Regions from separate parts of the Pseudoalteromonas sp. KG3 genome, predicted to be linked through region 1. Evidence: predicted binding sites of a transcription regulator. Region 1 holds the regulator's gene; the other holds the start of a gene.

Region 1 (9,932 bases):
AGCGTAAAATTGGAACTGAAAAAGAATTTACCAATTGGTTCTGGTTTGGGGTCAAGTGCTTGCTCTGTAGTAGCAACATTTGCAGCCTTGGATAAATTTGCTGGTACACAGTTAAGTCAAGTGCAACTGATTGAGTTGATGGCAGATTTTGAAGCGATTGTCAGTGGTGGTCGTCATTACGATAACATCACGCCGTGTTATTTAGGTGGCTTACAGTTAACGGGTGACTTAATTCCAAATAAATCAATTGCCTTACCGGTTGATGAAAGTTGGTACTATGTGGCGGCTTTCCCTGGTTTCTCACTGAACACAGCTAAAGCACGTTCTGTGTTACCAAAACAACTCAGCATGCATGCCAGTGTTGAATTTGCGCAGCGCTTATCAGCGTTTAGTACTTTATTGTTAACTAGTCGCTTTGATGAAGCACTCTCCATTATGAGTGATGAAATCGCAGAGCCGCATCGTGCTCCCTTGATCAATGGTTTTAGTGAAGCAAAAGCGGCATTACCAGAGCTTGGCGCTGAAATTGTCAGTATCTCAGGTGCTGGGCCTACTTTATTTACCGTGTGTAAAACCCTTGCAGCAGCGCAGCAATGCGCGCAGTGGCTTGAACAAAACTATATTAATGAGCAGGGCTTTTGCCATATTTGCAAGCTCGATAACGCCGGCACGCGTCAGTTATAAGAATTTAAGGAATTAATAATGCAATTACATAATCTAAAAGATGATTCACAAAAAGTGTCGTTCGTTGAAGCGGTTAAAACAGGGTTAGGGCGCAATCAAGGGGTATTCTTTCCCGAGTCACTTGTACCTATTGCTGATATTGACGCATTGCTGGAAATGGACTTTGTTACTCGTAGCAGCAAGATATTATCGCACTTAATTGGTGATGAGCTGCCAGCGGATACTGTTGCACAGATGGTGCAAAATGCGTTTAACTTCCCTGTAAAACTAGTTGAAGTTGAAAAGAACATTTATTGTTTAGAGTTGTTTCATGGTCCAACGCTGGCGTTTAAAGACTTTGGTGGGCGCTTTATGGCTGAGTGCTTGGCGCAATTTAGCCAAGGTGAAAAAACCACAATCCTAACCGCAACTTCAGGCGACACTGGTGCAGCGGTTGCCCATGCATTTTATAATAAACCAAACATCGATGTAGTCATCTTGTATCCAAAAGGCAAAATCTCACTAGCGCAGCAAAAACTGTTCACAACACTGGGTAATAACATCCACTGTTATGCGGTTGATGGCAGCTTTGATGATTGCCAAGCGATGGTTAAAAACGCCTTTTTAGACGATGAAGTTAAATCGCGGTTAGGGTTAAATTCAGCAAACTCTATTAATATCAGCCGTCTGGTTGCACAAGTGTGTTATTACTTTGAAGCCATCGCGCAATTGCTAAAAGAGCAGCGTGCTAATGCACATATCTCAGTACCAAGTGGTAACTTTGGTAATGTGTGTGCGGCGATGATTGGTGCGGTCATTGGTCTACCGGTGGGCAAATTAAGCGCGACAACCAATCAAAATGACACAGTACCGCGTTTTATGCTGGATAAAAACTGGGCGCCAAATGCCACAATTGAGTCACTGTCAAATGCGATGGATGTGAGTAAACCTAATAATTGGCCCCGTGTACAAACCATGCTCGATAACAATTGGTTTAATTATGATGATTTTTATTCAACTAGCGTCAATGAAAATGACACGCAAGCAGTGATGAAAAAAATTCAACAAACCGGTTATGTGGCTGAACCGCATACAGCGATTGCTTATCAGGGCCTTAAAGCTAACTTAGCTACTGATTCAGCAGGTATTTTCTTAGCTACAGCACACCCTGCGAAGTTCAAAGAGAGTGTCGAAGAGATACTTGATATTGAACTTGAAATGCCAAAACCATTAGCGGATGCCTTAGCAAAGCCATGTTTAGCACAAGATATTAAAGATGATTACCATACATTGCGTGAAGAGCTATTAGCGAAGTTAGGTTAATCAAGACATTAAAATAGTACAATAAAAGCGCTATGAGCCTTATTTATAGCGCTTTTTTATTGCATTAAAGCTATTACTACAGTGGTTCCCGAGAGTTTTAAGGACGATTAGTTCGCATTAAAAAATTAAATGTAAGCTTGGTTTTAACATTAAATATTTTTATGTTTCAATAAAAAAATATCATTACAAAAGCACTGTGAATTAAATTCAATCCCTGTTTAAATATGTTCATCTTTACACCATAGGCAAATTGACGTTTTCAGCGTATAATTCAGCCTTTAAAAAATACCATACACGTTGCCCTAGGAGCCCCCATGTTAGAACGTAGCATGAATATTTCGGATTTTGATCCAGAGTTATTTGACGCAATCAACAAAGAGACTGCTCGTCAAGAAGAACACATTGAGCTAATTGCATCTGAAAACTACTGTAGCCCACGCGTACTTGAAGCGCAGGGATCACAGTTAACTAATAAATATGCTGAAGGTTACCCAGGCAAGCGTTACTACGGTGGTTGTGAGCACGTTGACGTTGTTGAACAATTAGCGATTGACCGTGCCAATGAATTATTTGGATCAGATTACGCAAACGTTCAGCCACATGCGGGTTCGCAAGCGAATGCAGCTGTTTTCTTAGCACTTTTAGATGCGGGCGACACTGTACTAGGCATGAGCTTAGCGCATGGTGGTCACTTAACGCACGGTTCACATGTAAGCTTCTCTGGTAAGCTTTACAATGCAATCCAATATGGGCTTGACGAAGCGACAGGCGAAATTGATTACGCACAAGTTGAAGCGCTTGCTCTTGAGCACAAACCAAAAATGATCATCGGTGGTTTTTCAGCATACTCAGGTATTGTTGATTGGGCTAAATTCCGTGAAATCGCTGATAAAGTAGGTGCTTACCTGTTTGTTGATATGGCTCACGTTGCGGGTCTTATTGCTGCTGGCGTATACCCAAGCCCAGTACCTCATGCACATGTTGTTACTACAACAACGCATAAAACATTAGCGGGTCCTCGTGGTGGTTTAATCATCTCTGCATGTGGCGACGAAGCGATTTACAAAAAGCTAAACAGCGCTGTATTCCCTGGCGGCCAAGGTGGTCCTTTATGCCATATCATTGCAGCAAAAGCAGTGGCATTTAAAGAAGCACTACAACCAGAGTTTAAAGTATACCAAACACAAGTTGTTAAAAATGCCCAGGCTATGGTTGCTGTAATGCAAGAGCGCGGCTACAAAATTGTTTCTGACAAAACAGAAAACCACTTGTTCTTACTTGATTTAATCGATAAAGACATCACTGGTAAAGACGCTGATGCAGCATTAGGTAATGCTAATATCACTGTTAACAAAAACTCAGTGCCAAATGATCCGCGTTCACCGTTTGTGACGTCTGGCTTACGTATTGGTTCTCCTGCAATCACGCGTCGTGGTTTTAAAGAAGCAGAATCAAAAGAGCTTGCTGGCTGGATCTGTGACGTACTAGACAACATCAATGATGAGTCTGTACAGGCACAAGTAAAAGAGAAAGTTAAAGCAATCTGTAAAAAATTACCAGTTTACGCTTAATTGTTAAGCTGACAGTAATTTAGATCACAATAGCGTTGTTTTTTGCTATTATAAAGGCCGCTTAAAAGCGGCCTTTTTTGTTTTTTAACGGAAGCTAATACTTATGCATTGTCCATTTTGCACCGCAAAAGATACCAAAGTGATTGACTCGCGCCTTGTTGGCGGTGGTCACCAAGTAAGACGTCGTCGTGAATGTAATGAATGCCATGAACGCTTTACTACCTTTGAAGGGGCAGAGCTTGTAATGCCAAGAGTGATCAAACAAGATGGCAGCCGTGAACCGTTTAATGAAGACAAACTGCTTAATGGTCTTCATCGCGCATTAGAAAAGCGCCCCGTCAGTACAGAACAAGTTGATGAAGTAGTTAATATCATCAAATCGCAATTACGTGCCACAGGTGAGCGGGAAATTTCCAGTCACCTGATTGGCGAATGCATCATGGAAGCGCTGAAAAAACTCGATAAAGTAGCGTATGTCCGTTTTGCTTCAGTGTATCGCTCATTTGAAGATATCCGCGAATTTGGTGAGGAAATCGCCCGTTTGGGAGAATAATATGCACCCAACGCAATTTACTGAATACGATAAAATTTATATGGCGCGCGCGATTGAGCTTGCCAAACAAGGGCGTTTTACCACGACACCTAACCCTAATGTGGGCTGTGTGCTGGTAAAAGATAATATTATTGTTGGCGAAGGTTTTCATCAAGTTGCTGGCCAAGGTCATGCTGAAGTTAATGCACTAATGATGGCTGGCACACAAGCAAAAGGCGCAACCGCTTACGTTACCTTGGAGCCATGCAGCCATTTTGGTCGCACCCCCCCTTGTGCAGAAGGCTTAAAAGCCGCAGGGGTAGCAAAAGTGATTGCGGCCATGGTTGATCCCAATCCACAAGTAGCAGGTAAAGGCTTAGCCATTTTAGCCGATGCAGGGATTGAGGTTGCATCCGGTTTACTAGAGCCTCAAGCTCGCTTGTTAAACCGTGGTTTTTTAAAGCGTATGGAACAGGGAATGCCGTTTGTTACCTGTAAAATGGCGGCAAGTCTAGATGGTAAAACCGCGCTTAAAAACGGGCAGAGTAAGTGGATTACGGGCACTGCAGCTCGTCAAGATGTGCAATTACAGCGTGCGCAAAGCTGCGCGATTTTAACGGGGGCAGACACAGTATTAATTGATGATGCAAAACTCAATGTGCGTGTTGATGAACTGCCTGAACCGTTGCCGACTCAATTACCGGTTCGCCAGCCTGTGCGTATTATTATCGATTCACAAAATCGTTTAACGCCAGATTTTGCCTTATTTAGTATCGCAAGCGAGATAATAATTATCACCACTGAGCTTGATAAATCAGTGTCATGGCCGCATTACGTAACTCATCTTGTAGTGCCCGAAAAAGATAATAAAGTTGATTTAAAGGCCGCATTACAACAGTTGGCACAACAGCAGCAGTTTAATCATATTTGGCTAGAAGCAGGGGCAACCTTAGCAGGTAAAATGGCGGAATATAATTTAATCGATGAGTATATTGTCTACCTTGCGCCGAAATTGTTAGGAAATGATGGTAAAAGCTTACTAAACTTTGCGGAACTGACCTCTATGCAAGAGGCGATTGATTTAACTATAAACGAATGTGTACCGATTGGTGATGATATTCGTATTACTGCAATACCACGTTTAGTTGCATTGCCTTAACCAAATTATTTAAAGAGTAACGACTATGTTTACTGGGATCATTGAAGCGACTGGCACGATCAGCGAATTACAGCAAAAACAAGGCGACTTAGCTATTCGCATTCAAAGTAATAACCTTGATATGGCGGATGTCAATTTAGGTGACAGCATTGCAACCAACGGTGTGTGTTTAACCGTAGTAGCAAAGCACAGCGATGGTTTTAGCGCTGACTTATCTAATGAAACGATTGGTTTGACAGGCTTCGCACATTATAAACAAGGGCAAAAAGTAAACCTTGAAAAAGCCATGCAACCGGTGTCTCGCCTCGGTGGGCATTTAGTGTCTGGTCATGTTGATGGTATTGCGACAATCACCGCAATCACACCTAATGCCCGCGCCGTTGAATATTGGCTCAGCACCGATGCACAATTGATGAAATACATTCCTTATAAAGGTTCAGTGTGTATTGATGGCATTAGCTTAACGGTAAACGCGGTAGACGCTAATACCTTTAAACTGACCATTGTGCCGCACACCAGTGAGCAAACGACTATAGCCGATTTTAAAGTTGGCACACAAGTAAACTTAGAAGTCGATCAAATAGCCCGCTATTTAGAGCGCTTGATCAAAGGCGCAGAGCAACCAGCAAGTTCAGATATTTCAATGAGCTTATTAGCTCAAGCTGGCTTTATAAAGTAAAAATACTCCACAACTTATACGAGCAGATTATGAATTTACACAGCGCACAAGAAATTATTGATGACATTAAAGCCGGTAAAATGGTTATTTTGATGGACGATGAAGACAGAGAAAATGAAGGCGATTTAATTATTGCCGCGGAACATATTAGTGCTGAAGCAATCAATTTTATGGCAACGCACGGCCGTGGTCTGATCTGCTTAACGATGACCCAAGAGCGTTGTGAGCAACTAGACTTACCACTGATGGTGAAAAATAACGGCGCTGCTTTTTCAACTAACTTCACTATGTCCATTGAAGCTTCTAAAGGGGTGACTACCGGTATTTCTGCAGCCGATCGTGCGCGTACAGTGCAAGCGGCTATTGCCAAAGGTGCAGTACCTAGCGATATCGTGCAACCTGGGCATATTTTTCCAATTATGGCACAACCCGGTGGCGTGTTAACTCGTGCAGGGCATACAGAAGCGGGTTGTGATTTAGCGCGTTTAGCAGGATTAGAGCCATCATCAGTGATCGTAGAAATTCTCAATGCCGATGGCACAATGGCGCGTCGTCCTGATTTAGAAGTGTTTGCTGAGCAACATAATATTAAAATCGGCACCATTGCTGATCTTATTGAATACCGCAATATAAATGAAACGACTATTGAACAAGTGGCCAAGTGTAAGTTGCCAACTGTGCATGGTGAGTTTGATTTAGTAACTTATAAAGATACCATCGATGGTCAACTGCACTACGCGCTATTAAATGGTGAAGTAAAAGCGAATGAGCCAACTTTAGTGCGCGTTCACTTACAAAGTACCTTTAACGATATTTTATTATCAGATCGCAGTGCCGACAGAAGCTGGGGTTTATCAGATGCGATGGCTTATATCGCAAAACACCAAGGGGTGTTAGTGATCCTTGGCAAACAAGAGTGCACGGATGAGTTAGAAGCAACGGTGAAAGCCTTTGCCGCCGAAGATGCTGGTGAGACAGTAGCACACCGTAAATTCCAAGGTACATCGCGCACTGTTGGTGTTGGCTCACAAATTTTGGCTGACTTAGGCATAGAAAAAATGCGCTTAATGAGCCTGCCTAAAAAGTACCATGCATTATCAGGCTTCCACCTAGAAGTGGTTGACTACGTAGAACCACAATAAGCACGACGCTTAAACTAGGCTATTATTTTATTTATATGGTATGATGCGCAGCAATTTTTGCGCAATCGCAACCGCTTGAACTTATTTTTTAGGGTTATCGAATGAAAATTATTGAAGGTAATAAATACGCTCCGGGCAAGAAATTCGCTATCGTAATCTCTCGCTTTAACGACTTTATTGGTAGTAGCCTTTTAGCCGGTGCTGTTGATGAATTGAAACGTACTGGTGGTGTATCAGATGATGATATTACTGTAGTTTATGTACCTGGTGCGGTTGAATTACCTTTAGCAGCGAAACGCGTTGCAGCAAAAAAACAGTATGATGCAATTATCGCTTTAGGCGTAGTGATCAGAGGTGGTACGCCACACTTTGATCTGGTCGCGGGCGAATCGAATAAAGGCTTAGCGCAAGTGTCGCTTGAGTACGATATCCCAGTTGCATTTGGCGTATTAACCACAGAAAGCATTGAGCAAGCGATTGAACGCGCGGGCACTAAAATGGGCAACAAAGGCGGCGAAGCTGCTTTAGGTGCACTTGAAATGGTTAATGTGTTAGATAAAATTTAAGTTTAAGGAATTTTTGTGAAACCAGCAGCAAGACGTAAAGCACGTATCTTAGCACTTCAAGCCGTTTATTCTTGGCAATTAAGCGGCAATGCAATTGCCGATATTGAACAACAAATGTTGATCGAAAACGATGTAACTAAAATTGATGTTGAATACTTTAAAGATCTTTCGCGTGGTGTTGCGGTAAATCATAAGCAACTAGACGAAGCCGTATCGCCACATTTAACTCGTCCATTTGATGAGTTAGACCAAGTTGAACGCGCTATTTTACGTTTAAGCAGCTATGAGCTGAAATTCCGTGAAGATGTACCATATAAAGTGGCTATCAATGAAGGTATTGAGCTTGCTAAAATTTTTGGCGCAGAAGATAGCCATAAATTTGTTAATGGTGTACTTGATAAAGCGGTAAAGCATTTACGCAAGTAATGTAACCGTAAAAGGAGAGCCGGCATAGGCCGGCTTTTTTGTGTATGAAGGAATTTGAATTAATCAATCGCTACTTTAAAGGTCGCGGTATTAGTCGCCGCGATGTTAATGTAGGGATTGGTGATGATTGTGCTTTGGTGACTGTGCCAGAGAACTGCCAATTAGCCGTTACGACAGACACACTTGTCGCTGGCGTGCACTTTTTTGATGATATTGCACCGCGCGCTTTAGGTCATCGTGCATTGGCGGTAAATTTAAGTGATTTAGCGGCAATGGGGGCTGAGCCTACATGGATTTCGGTAGCGTTAACCTTACCGAGTATTGACGTTGAGTGGCTTGAAGAGTTTACCGAGGGCATGCATGAAATTGCCGAATACTTTAATGTGCAAATTATTGGTGGTGATACCACGCAAGGCCCGTTGACTATTACTATTTGTGCAAAAGGCACTGTGCCGCAAGGCAAAGCTCTACGCCGTAGCGGTGCTAAAGTAGGCGACTGGGTTTATGTCACTGGGCCACTAGGCGATGCAGGTCTTGCCATTGAAGCGCGTAAACAAGGGATTAAAATTGCTCCCGAGTATTTAAGTTATGTTAATCAGCGATTTGATTATCCGACACCGCGGGTTGCTGCAGGGCAAATGTTGCGTGGTCTAGCATCGGCCGCTATTGATATCTCTGATGGACTGGTCGCAGACTTAGGCCATGTACTGGCTATGTCTCAAGTGAGTGCCTGTATTGATGTGAATAAAATACCAACCTCAGATGCAATGCGTGCTACTTTAGATCCAAATCAGCAACTGCCTTTTATCCTCAATTATGGGGATGACTATGAGTTACTCTTTACTGTGCCTGATAGTAATAAAAGTATGTTGGAAGTGAAATTACAGCAATACGGGGTTGATGCCGCCTGTATTGGTCAAATAAAAAGTGGTGAAGGGCAAATCGAGTTAATGCTTGATGGCGAAAAGCTAGCGTATGAACATACAGGTTTTGAGCACTTCACCAAGGAGTCGGTTTGAATAAACCCGCGTTATTTAATTTAAAACGCCCTCATCAATTTTTTGGTTTGGGTTTTGGTTTAGGGCTGGCGCCGAAAGCACCCGGTACATTTGGTACCTTTGCAGCACTGCCTTTTATTTTTACTACTATGTATTTTCCGCTGTGGTTACAAATAGTGTTTGCTGTGGTGATCAGTGTTTTTGGCCTTTGGGCATGTGGAAAAACCGCCGATGATCTTGGCGTTCATGATCACCCTGCTATCGTGTGGGATGAAGTGGCCGGATTTTACATTACCATGATAGGTGCAGCGATCAGTTGGCAATCTTTATTGGTTGGCTTTGTACTGTTTCGCTTTTTTGATATCGTTAAACCTGGGCCTATTCGAATACTTGATAAACGCCTACACGGTGGCTTCGGTATTATGGCAGATGATGTTTTAGCGGGTATATTTTCATTAATTTGTGTTCAGGCATTGTTTAAAATGGGTTATTTGCCCTTTTAACCTTAGTTTTTGCAACGAGGTATTGACGTTATGATGCGGTTTTTATTGGTTATTATTGTGCTGTTATGCAGTATGCCAAGTAAGGCGTCAATTACCGACTATGTTGTACAGCAATGGAATATGCAAAATGGCTTACCTTCGCAATCACTGAAAAGTGTTGTACAGGATGAGCAAGGTTATATGTGGCTGGGCACTCAGTTTGGCCTCAGCCGTTTTGATGGTAATACATTCACCAATTACAACACCTTAAATAGTGACTTTTTGCCCAGTAATGGCATCAATAAGTTGTTGATTGATAGCCAAGGCTATTTATGGGTTGGTACTAAAGATGGCCTTGTGGTGATAGATCCAACCACAATGGCAGCGCAAG
Region 2 (9,932 bases), 960 kb from region 1:
ACGTACTGGCAAGATTGCAGTAATACGTTCGTCAGCTTCAAGTGGTAACAAGTTAACAATTGGTTTGCCGCGCGCTGCACGACTTGCCAGTGGTAATTGATACACTTTAAGCCAATATAAACGACCAGCCGTTGAGAAACACAAGATTGTATCGTGCGTATTAGCAACCAATAGACGTTCGATGAAATCTTCATCTTTCATCTTGGTTGCTGATTTACCTTTACCACCACGACGCTGTGCTTCGTAATCAGACAATGGCTGATACTTCACATAACCTTCATGAGAAAGCGTTACTACAACGTCTTCTTCTGTGATCAAGTCTTCAAGACTAATATCATGAGCCGCGGCGTTGATTTCAGTACGACGTTCATCACCGTATTGCTCTTTAATTTCGACTAGCTCGTCGCGGATAACTTCCATTAAACGCTCAGGATTAGCAAGAATATATAAAAGCTCGGCAATTAAATCTAATAACGTTTGGTATTCGCTTAGAATTTTTTCATGCTCAAGACCGGTTAACTTATGTAGACGTAAGTCAAGGATCGCTTGAGCTTGTTGCTCAGAAATATAATACTGACCATCACGGATACCTAAATCATCGGCTAACCAGTCAGGACGTGCAACGTTTGCTTCACCTGCTTTTTCAAGCATGGCTTTCACATTACCTAATTCCCACGGACGACTTGCTAGTGCTACTTTAGCTTCAGCAGGTGTTGGTGAGTTACGAATAAGCTCGATAATTGGGTCGATGTTAGCAAGTGCAATTGCTAAACCTTCAAGCATGTGTGCGCGGTCACGGGCTTTGCGTAAATCAAATACCGTACGACGGGTTACCACTTCACGGCGGTGAATAATAAACTCTTCAAGCATTTCTTTTAAGTTGAAACACTTAGGATGATTATTAATTAACGCAACCATGTTCATACCAAACACAGTTTGTAACTGAGTTTGTGCATATAGGTTGTTTAAGATCACTTCGCCTACGTCACCACGTTTGATCTCGATAACGATACGCATACCGTCTTTATCTGATTCATCACGTAATGCGCTAATACCTTCAATCTTCTTATCTTTAACAAGCTCAGCAATCTTTTCGATTAAGCGGGCTTTATTGACTTGATAAGGGATTTCGTGAACGATAATCGTCTCACGATGGGTCTTTTCGTCGACTTCAATTTCTGCGCGAGCACGCATGTACACTTTACCACGGCCTGTTAAATAGGCTTGTTCGATGCCTTTTTTACCGTTGATAATTGCCGCAGTTGGAAAATCAGGGCCCGGAATATAATCCATTAATTCATGAATGGTTAGATCTGGGTTTTGAATAAGTGCTAAACAACCATTCACAACTTCAGTCAAGTTATGAGGAGGAATGTTGGTTGCCATACCTACCGCAATACCCGAAGAACCGTTCACTAATAAGTTAGGTACTTTAGTTGGTAATACGTCAGGAATTTGTTCTGTACCATCGTAGTTAGGCACAAAATCAACCGTCTCTTTCTCAAGATCTGCTAATAGCTCATGAGACATTTTCGCCATACGGACTTCGGTATAACGCATTGCTGCTGCAGAGTCACCGTCAACTGAACCGAAGTTACCTTGACCGTCAACTAACATGTAACGTAAAGAGAAAGGCTGAGCCATACGTACAATGGTGTCGTACACTGCACTATCGCCATGGGGATGGTATTTACCAATTACGTCACCAACCACACGGGCTGATTTTTTGTAAGGCTTATTCCAATCATTATTAAGCTCGTTCATAGCAAACAAAACGCGGCGGTGAACAGGTTTTAAACCATCACGTACGTCTGGTAGTGCTCGTCCTACGATTACGCTCATCGCGTAGTCTAAGTAGGAGTTTTTTAACTCGTCTTCAATATTGACTGGCAGAATTTCGTTGGCGAAATCAGTCATTTGATATCACATTCCTTCAGTATTTCCCCACAAAGTGCCGCATATGGGCGCTTGCGAGGATATTAGTTATTATTACCAAGTCATGCTACCACAATTAATTTAAATTTACAGGCGCTAAATCTTTGCGGTTTATCAATTTCACCCTATATAATGGCCTCAGATTGACGAGGAAGTTTTTTATGACCGAACATCAGAATGTAGATAGTGCAGAAATTGCAAAGTTTGAAGCCATTGCCGAGCGATGGTGGGACCGCGACGGGGAATTTAAACCCCTTCATGAAATTAACCCGTTACGATTAGATTTTATCGCCGACAAAGCCAACGGCTTATTTGATAAAGAAACCCTCGATGTAGGCTGTGGTGGTGGCATACTCAGTGAAAGTATGGCGCGAATGGGCGCACACGTTACTGGCATCGATATGGGCCAAGAACCATTAACCGTTGCTAAATTGCATAGTTTAGAAACCGGTGTGAAGGTAGAGTACATTAAAGTGCCTGCCGAACAATATGCGCAAGAACACCCTGCTCGCTTTGATACTATTACGTGTATGGAAATGTTAGAGCACGTTCCAGATCCTGCTTCTATCATTCATGCAGTGGCGGCATTAGCAAAACCAGGCGCAGATGTATTTTTTTCGACACTCAATAAAACCCCTAAAGCCTACTTGTATGCCATTATTGGTGCAGAGAAGTTATTGAAGATGGTGCCTGAAGGCACACACGACCACAAAAAGTTTATCAAACCAGCGCAACTCATTGCATGGGCAGAGCAAGCAGGATTAAAAGTACGTGCAAGTGCTGGGCTCAGTTATAACCCGTTATCAAAGCAGTACAGCTTAAATACCGATGTGAGCGTTAATTATATTCTTCACTTTGAGAAACTTGCGTAATGGCTGGTTTTAACACAGCAACACCCATAATCGACTACGACGCTTTTATTTTCGACCTTGATGGCACCTTACTTGATACTGCAGACGATCTTGGTGCTGCGCTAAATAGTGTATTGTCAGCACATGATCAACCTACGGTATGCGCCAATGTTTACCGCCCAGCGGCATCAAATGGCACTGTAGCACTGCTAGAAGCGGGATTTGGCCAGCAGTGGCCCACCCACCCGCAACAAGATGCTTTGCGCCAACAGTTACTCACGGCCTACGCTGATAATATTGCAACTCATAGCCAATGCTTCACGGGTATCGCACAATTATTAATTGCGCTTGAGCAGCAACAGATCAAATGGGGGATCATGACCAACAAGCCGGAATTTCTGACTACCCCTTTAGTTGCCGCCATCAGTGAGTTAAGTGATGCGCAAGCCATTGTCTGTGGTGACACACTAAACGTGGCAAAACCTTCACCGTTACCTTTACTTCACACAGCGCAACTATTAGATGTCGACCCGAGTCGCTGTTTGTATGTAGGTGATGCCGAGCGCGACATTATCGCAGCTAAAGCCGCGAACATGCACAGTGCAGCGGCATTGTGGGGATATATCCCCAGTGAAGAGGAAGCGTTAGGCTGGCAAGCGGATTTTAATTGGCAGTCACCTATTGATGCATTTAACCATATATAGTGGCTTGCTAATAATTAAACACTATATATTGTGATTGTGTTATTTTTTGCACATTGTTTGCTGATAAAAAAAGCAGCCTAAATTTATTTTTAAAATGGTTAAATTTAATAGATCATCAGTTGATTTTTATAAATTTCATTTTAATCAAATGGTCAAAGGTTAATGGCTACTAACACAAACGTGTTATCCCGACGTTATCCACAATGTGGGGCATTTATGCCCCTTGCAAATGATCGCATACCACACTATCTTGTGATCCAGAGTTTGATGAACACCAGATGTTGTGGCTAAATGTTATTCAATTAAATTCGCGCTAGAACAGTCTTATGACAATAAAATATTTATTTTAAGAAAAATGTGTCACTAAAAAATTTTATATCCCAAGGAATACAGGCAAAACTATGAACCAACAGCTATCTGTAAGCAAACGTGACGGCCGTAAAGAGTCACTTGATTTAGATAAGATCCATCGCGTTATTGCTTGGGCCGCCGAAGGTCTAAATAATGTGTCTGTCTCACAAGTTGAGCTAAAATCACACATCCAATTCTACGATGGCATCCGTACTGAAGACATCCATGAAACGATTATTAAAGCAGCCGCTGATCAGATTTCAAAAGAATCACCTGATTACCAATATTTAGCCGCCCGTTTAGCTGTATTCCATTTACGTAAAAAAGCTTATGGTCAGTTTGAGCCGCCGCGTTTATACGACCACATTGTTAAGCTGGTAGAAGATAAGCGCTACGATGCTCACTTACTTGCTGATTACACCGAGCAAGAAATTGATCAACTAGACGAATACCTTGATCACGCACGCGATTTAAACTTCAGCTACGCCGCAGTTAAGCAGCTTGAAGGCAAATATTTAGTGCAAAACCGCGTCACAGGTAAAATTTATGAAAGTGCACAGTTTTTATATATTCTTGTTGCCGCAAGCTTGTTCTCTGATTACCCAAAAGAAACACGTTTAGATTACATCAAACGTTTTTATGATGCGGTATCAATGTTTAAAATTTCATTACCTACGCCAATCATGGCGGGGGTACGTACGCCTACTCGTCAATTCAGCTCATGTGTACTAATTGAATGTGGTGATAGCCTAGATTCAATCAACGCGACTTCTTCTGCGATTGTAAAATACGTATCACAACGTGCAGGTATTGGTATTAATGCGGGCCGTATTCGTGCACTTGGTAGCCCTATTCGCAATGGCGAAGCGTATCACACCGGTTGTATTCCTTTTTATAAGCACTTTCAAACAGCGGTTAAAAGCTGTTCGCAAGGTGGTGTGCGCGGCGGTGCAGCGACCCTTTTCTATCCACTGTGGCATTTAGAAGTAGAAAACTTACTCGTACTTAAAAACAACCGTGGTGTTGATGATAACCGCGTGCGTCACTTAGATTACGGTGTGCAGTTTAATAAACTAATGTACGCGCGCTTAATTAAAGATGATTACATCACCTTATTTAGCCCATCAGACGTTCCAGGTCTTTACGATGCATTTTTTGAAGATCAAGATGAATTCGATCGTCTTTACGTACAATACGAGCAAGATGAATCAATTCGTAAAAAGCGTATTAAAGCCATTGAATTGTTCTCAATGTTTGCACAAGAGCGTGCCAGCACAGGTCGTATTTATTTACAAAATGTCGATCACTGTAATACACATAGCCCGTTTATTGCTAAAGTTGCGCCAATTCGTCAATCTAACTTATGTTTAGAAATTGCTTTACCGACAAAACCGCTTAGCAATGTCAATGACGAAGAAGGCGAAATCGCCCTTTGTACGCTATCGGCATTTAACTTAGGTGCGATTGAGTCACTGGATGAGCTTGAAGAATTAGCAGAGCTTGCGGTACGTGCCTTAGATAACTTATTAGATTTCCAAGACTACCCTGTTCCTGCTGCACATAATGCAACTATGGGTCGTCGTACTTTAGGTATCGGTGTTATCAACTACGCTTATTACTTAGCTAAAAATGGTAAGCGTTATTCTGATGGCAGTGCCAATGCATTAACGCATAAGACCTTCGAAGCGATTCAATATTACTTGATGAAAGCGTCGAATGAGCTTGCTAAAGAGCGTGGTGCGTGCCCTAAATTTAACGAAACCACATACTCACAAGGCATTATGCCGACTGATACTTACAAGCGTGATTTAGACAAAATTTGTGATGAGCCACTGCATTTAGATTGGGATACATTACGTGCCAATATTAAAGAGCATGGTATGCGTAACTCAACGTTATCTGCATTGATGCCTTCTGAAACATCGTCGCAAATTTCTAATGCAACCAATGGTATTGAGCCACCGCGCGGTCATATCAGTGTTAAAGCCAGTAAAGATGGTATTTTAAAACAGGTTGTTCCTGAGTATGAGCGTTTAAAAGATAACTATGAATTATTGTGGGATATCCCATCAAATAAAGGTTACATAGAGCTTGTTGGTATAATGCAAAAGTTTGTTGATCAAACAATCTCTGCAAATACTAACTACGACCCAAATAAGTTTGAAGGTGGTAAAGTACCGATGAAGGTTTTACTACAAGACTTATTGGGCGCTTATAAACTTGGCGTTAAGACCCTTTACTATCACAACACCCGCGATGGCGCATCTGATGCACAAGATGACACACCTGAAGTGGAAGATGATGATTGTGCAGGCGGCGCGTGTAAAATCTAATCGATAATAAATATAAATTGCAAGCGGGCCTTAAGCCCGCTTTGTCCTGTTCGTTTTTTGAGTGATCTTATGTCTTATACTACTTTTAGCCGAAACCATAACAACCAATTACAAGAACCGATGTTTTTCGGCCAAACCGTTAACGTATCGCGTTATGATCAACAGAAGTACCCTATTTTTGAAAAGTTAATTGAAAAGCAATTGTCGTTCTTTTGGCGCCCTGAAGAAGTTGATGTAAGCAAAGACCGCTTAGACTTCCAAGCGTTGCCAGATCACGAAAAGCATATCTTTTTAAGTAACTTAAAATATCAAACATTACTTGATAGTGTGCAAGGACGTTCACCGAATGTGGCATTATTGCCAATCGTATCAATTCCTGAGCTTGAAACTTGGATTGAGACCTGGGCGTTTAGTGAAACGATTCATAGTCGCTCGTACACGCATATCATTCGTAATGTAACGCAATCACCTGAACTTATTTTTGATGATATCGTGAGTAACGACAAGATCAGCGAACGTGCTGATGCCGTCACTAAATATTACGATGAATTAATCAATAAAGTTGCCGTGTATAACTTGTACGGTGAAGGCAAGCATACTCTTAACGGTGAAACGGTTCATATCAGCTTATTTGAACTTAAAAAGCTGTTATACCTTGCCATGATGTCAGTCAACATTCTTGAAGCCATCCGCTTTTATGTTAGCTTCGCCTGTTCATTTGCATTTGCAGAGCGTGAATTAATGGAAGGCAACGCAAAAATCATCAAGCTGATCGCCCGTGATGAAGCCCTTCACCTATCAGGCACACAGCACATTCTCAACATTATGCAAGATGGTAAAGACGATCCAGAAATGGCGATCGTTGCGGCGCAATGTCGTGAAGAAGCAATCAAAATGTTTGTCGATGCCGCTGAGCAAGAAAAAGAATGGGCTGAATACTTGTTTAAAGATGGTTCAATGATTGGCTTAAACAAAGATATTTTGTGTCAATACGTTGAGTACATTACTAATGCACGTATGAGTGCGGTAGGCTTACCAACGCAATTCAAAACCAGCAGTAACCCTATTCCATGGATCAACTCATGGTTAGTATCTGACAATGTACAAGTTGCGCCTCAAGAAGCTGAGATCAGCTCTTACCTTGTTGGTCAAATTGATTCGCAAGTTGATGCTGCTGACTTTGGTGACTTTGATCTCTAATGAGCACCAACAAGACTGCAAAGGTTCACTTTGCAGATAACAGCCAGTGTGTGGAATTTAACACTGGCTGCCATTCCCTCTTAGACTGCCTTGAACAACAGCAATATGATATCCCTTTTCAATGCCGAGAAGGCTACTGTGGTGCGTGCCGTGCAACACTTAGCGAAGGGAAAGTGATTTATAATGAAGAGCCGCTTGCATTTGTGCGTGATGGAGAAGTGCTACTGTGCTGCTGCAAACCCGATGGCGATATTACACTGAGCTTTAAATAAACCCGCTAGAATATAGGTAAATATTTAAATCGATTGCTATTAGTGCCACTCAAATTGTTTGGTTGCATAGCAATGTACTTTATCACTGATCATTAAACTACTCTCATCGATAATGACATCCCAATTTAAACTGCGCGTTAAATCCATTTGAATATCATCAACAAACTGCTGATCAATTTCGATAATATGGCTATTTGCAAATAACTTTAAGCGTGCCTCTGACTCAATTAGCCACTGACTATTACTAATCGTTAGGACTAATAATTCGTCAACTTGCTTCGCTATTTTTAGCAGTTGATCAAGATTAGGCTGATCGACACTTAACCACGTTTTATAATGCTCATCCAGTGCTTGGATACCGACATCTGGTTGCAGCCTATCTGAGAGTTTATTTAGCACCGCATGGCTGTCGTAAGATAAAAGGCAATACCCTACTAGTTTTAAAACAAAATGCTCGAGCGTTTCGTTTTTTGTTAAAGCGGTGGTAAATACCTCTTGATGATTACGCTGCTGACGCAAATCTGCAATGCTAAATCGAGCTTTAAAGATCCGGGCTTTATCAGACATAACATTCACCAAACTAGTGATTATTTCTACTTCAGTATAGCGCTTACTAATGAAAATGTGTTTATTTTAAAGTTATGGTATAACATTATTGATCGGCACAAATGATGGTGTTATATTATATCACAACATAATAACCACGATGTAGTAACCATGATCCGACATTCTTTAGTATCCACTGCAATTATCACTGCTTTAAGTTCTTTTTCTGCTCATGCCGCGGTTGTAACAGGCCAAGTTTTAGATGACAAAAATCAACCGATCAGCCAAGCCGAAGTCCATGTACACGGTAAAGCTCAAACAATAAAAACTGATAACAACGGCCAGTTTAGTATTAATATAGACGCTAATAGTCAATTACATATTAGTAAAGATAATTATGTTGATGCACGCATTGCCGTTAATGAAGCAAGCCCAGCATTACAGGTTACCCTTATTCCAACCTCTGTTGAAACGGTGGTGGTATACGCCTCTGCCCTGCATAAAAATAGTTTAGAAATGATTTCACCAGTGAGCGTTCTCAGTGGTGATGAACTACGAAATAAAGCAAAACCAACATTAGGCGAAACTTTAAAAGGTCTACCAGGCGTTAATGCCAGCTATTTTGGCCCTGTTTCTTCGAGCCCTATAATCCGAGGCTTAGATGGCCCCCGCGTGAAAATCACTCAAAATGGTTTAGACAGCAGCGATGCATCTAGAATTGGCCCAGATCACGCCACTTCTAATGACAGCCTAGCTGCTGAACAGATTGAAGTCCTACGTGGTCCTGCGACTTTACTTTATGGCTCTGGTGCAATCGGCGGTGTTGTTAATGTGGTTGATAACCGTATTCCAACTGATAACATCGAACAACTAACTGGCGCAGTTGAATACAGCCACGATACAGTATCAAACGCCAACACCTATGCTGCCAAGCTTGAAACAGGTCATAACAACTTTAATTTTCATTTTGATGGCACTAAACGCACTGGTGATGACTACCAAACTCCGCGTTTTAACTTACCTGAGGAAGAGCACGAAGATCATGAAGGCCATGACGAAGAAGAGCATGAAACAGCTACGTCTGTTAAAAATACCTTTATTGATAGCCAAACCGTAAACTTTGGTACTAGCTATGTAGGCGAACATTTAACGTTAGGCGTCTCTTATGGTCGTATAGAAACAGATTACGGTATTCCAGCCCATAGCCATGAACACGGGCATGAACATGAGCACGAACATGCCCATGAAGAAGGTGAAGAAGAAGCTGTTTATGCGCGTGTAGAGCAAGATCGTTGGCAAGGCCTAATGAGCTATGCGTTACATAACAATTGGATTGAAACCATTAATTTACGTCTTGGTTATACTGACTATCGCCATGCTGAAATTGAAGATGGCGCGATTGGTACAATCTTTAGTAATGAAACCACTGAAGCACGTTTTAATGTTGAGCATAAACTGGGGAACTGGCATGGGATGGCGGGCTACCACTTTAGCGAGTCTAATTATGATGCTGATGGTGAAGAAGCCTTTACACCTGCAAGTAAAACCACGACTAATGCATTGTTTATTTTAGAAGAGCAACAGTTTGGCGACGTAACTGTGGAACTTGGTGCTCGTTTAGAAGATTATAATATTGATAGTAACGTCGATACTTCAGCGCATGACCATGACCATGAAGAGCATGCTGATGAGCACGGAAATGAGCTAACGGCTTACAGTAAAAGTTTTACTAACCTAAGC

The links. Region 1 encodes NrdR, which represses ribonucleotide reductase genes. Its sites were predicted from a motif close to AAACACNANATNTNGTGTTT; they were not measured.
Region 2: a site for NrdR is predicted at 3,760-3,779, ahead of nrdA (class 1a ribonucleoside-diphosphate reductase subunit alpha). Genes of this name have one in related genera too.

The regions. Positions count from the first base shown of each region.
Region 1 covers NZ_CP098523.1:1,578,690-1,588,621, reverse strand. Annotated here, with positions in the region: gene thrB (homoserine kinase) at 1-684, shown strand, start outside; gene thrC (threonine synthase) at 703-1,986, shown strand; gene glyA (serine hydroxymethyltransferase) at 2,301-3,557, shown strand; gene nrdR (transcriptional regulator NrdR) at 3,661-4,110, shown strand; gene ribD (bifunctional diaminohydroxyphosphoribosylaminopyrimidine deaminase/5-amino-6-(5-phosphoribosylamino)uracil reductase RibD) at 4,112-5,248, shown strand; gene NDQ71_RS07640 (riboflavin synthase) at 5,274-5,927, shown strand; gene ribBA (bifunctional 3,4-dihydroxy-2-butanone-4-phosphate synthase/GTP cyclohydrolase II) at 5,957-7,069, shown strand; gene ribE (6,7-dimethyl-8-ribityllumazine synthase) at 7,171-7,635, shown strand; gene nusB (transcription antitermination factor NusB) at 7,651-8,061, shown strand; gene thiL (thiamine-phosphate kinase) at 8,106-9,080, shown strand; gene NDQ71_RS07615 (phosphatidylglycerophosphatase A) at 9,077-9,562, shown strand; gene NDQ71_RS07610 (ligand-binding sensor domain-containing diguanylate cyclase) at 9,593-9,932, shown strand, end outside.
Region 2 covers NZ_CP098523.1:618,504-628,435, forward strand. Annotated here, with positions in the region: gene gyrA (DNA topoisomerase (ATP-hydrolyzing) subunit A) at 1-1,917, opposite strand, end outside; gene ubiG (bifunctional 2-polyprenyl-6-hydroxyphenol methylase/3-demethylubiquinol 3-O-methyltransferase UbiG) at 2,097-2,807, shown strand; gene NDQ71_RS03115 (HAD family hydrolase) at 2,807-3,490, shown strand; gene nrdA (class 1a ribonucleoside-diphosphate reductase subunit alpha) at 3,892-6,174, shown strand; gene nrdB (class Ia ribonucleoside-diphosphate reductase subunit beta) at 6,244-7,374, shown strand; gene yfaE (class I ribonucleotide reductase maintenance protein YfaE) at 7,374-7,646, shown strand; gene NDQ71_RS03135 (YaeQ family protein) at 7,686-8,213, opposite strand; gene NDQ71_RS03140 (TonB-dependent receptor) at 8,364-9,932, shown strand, end outside.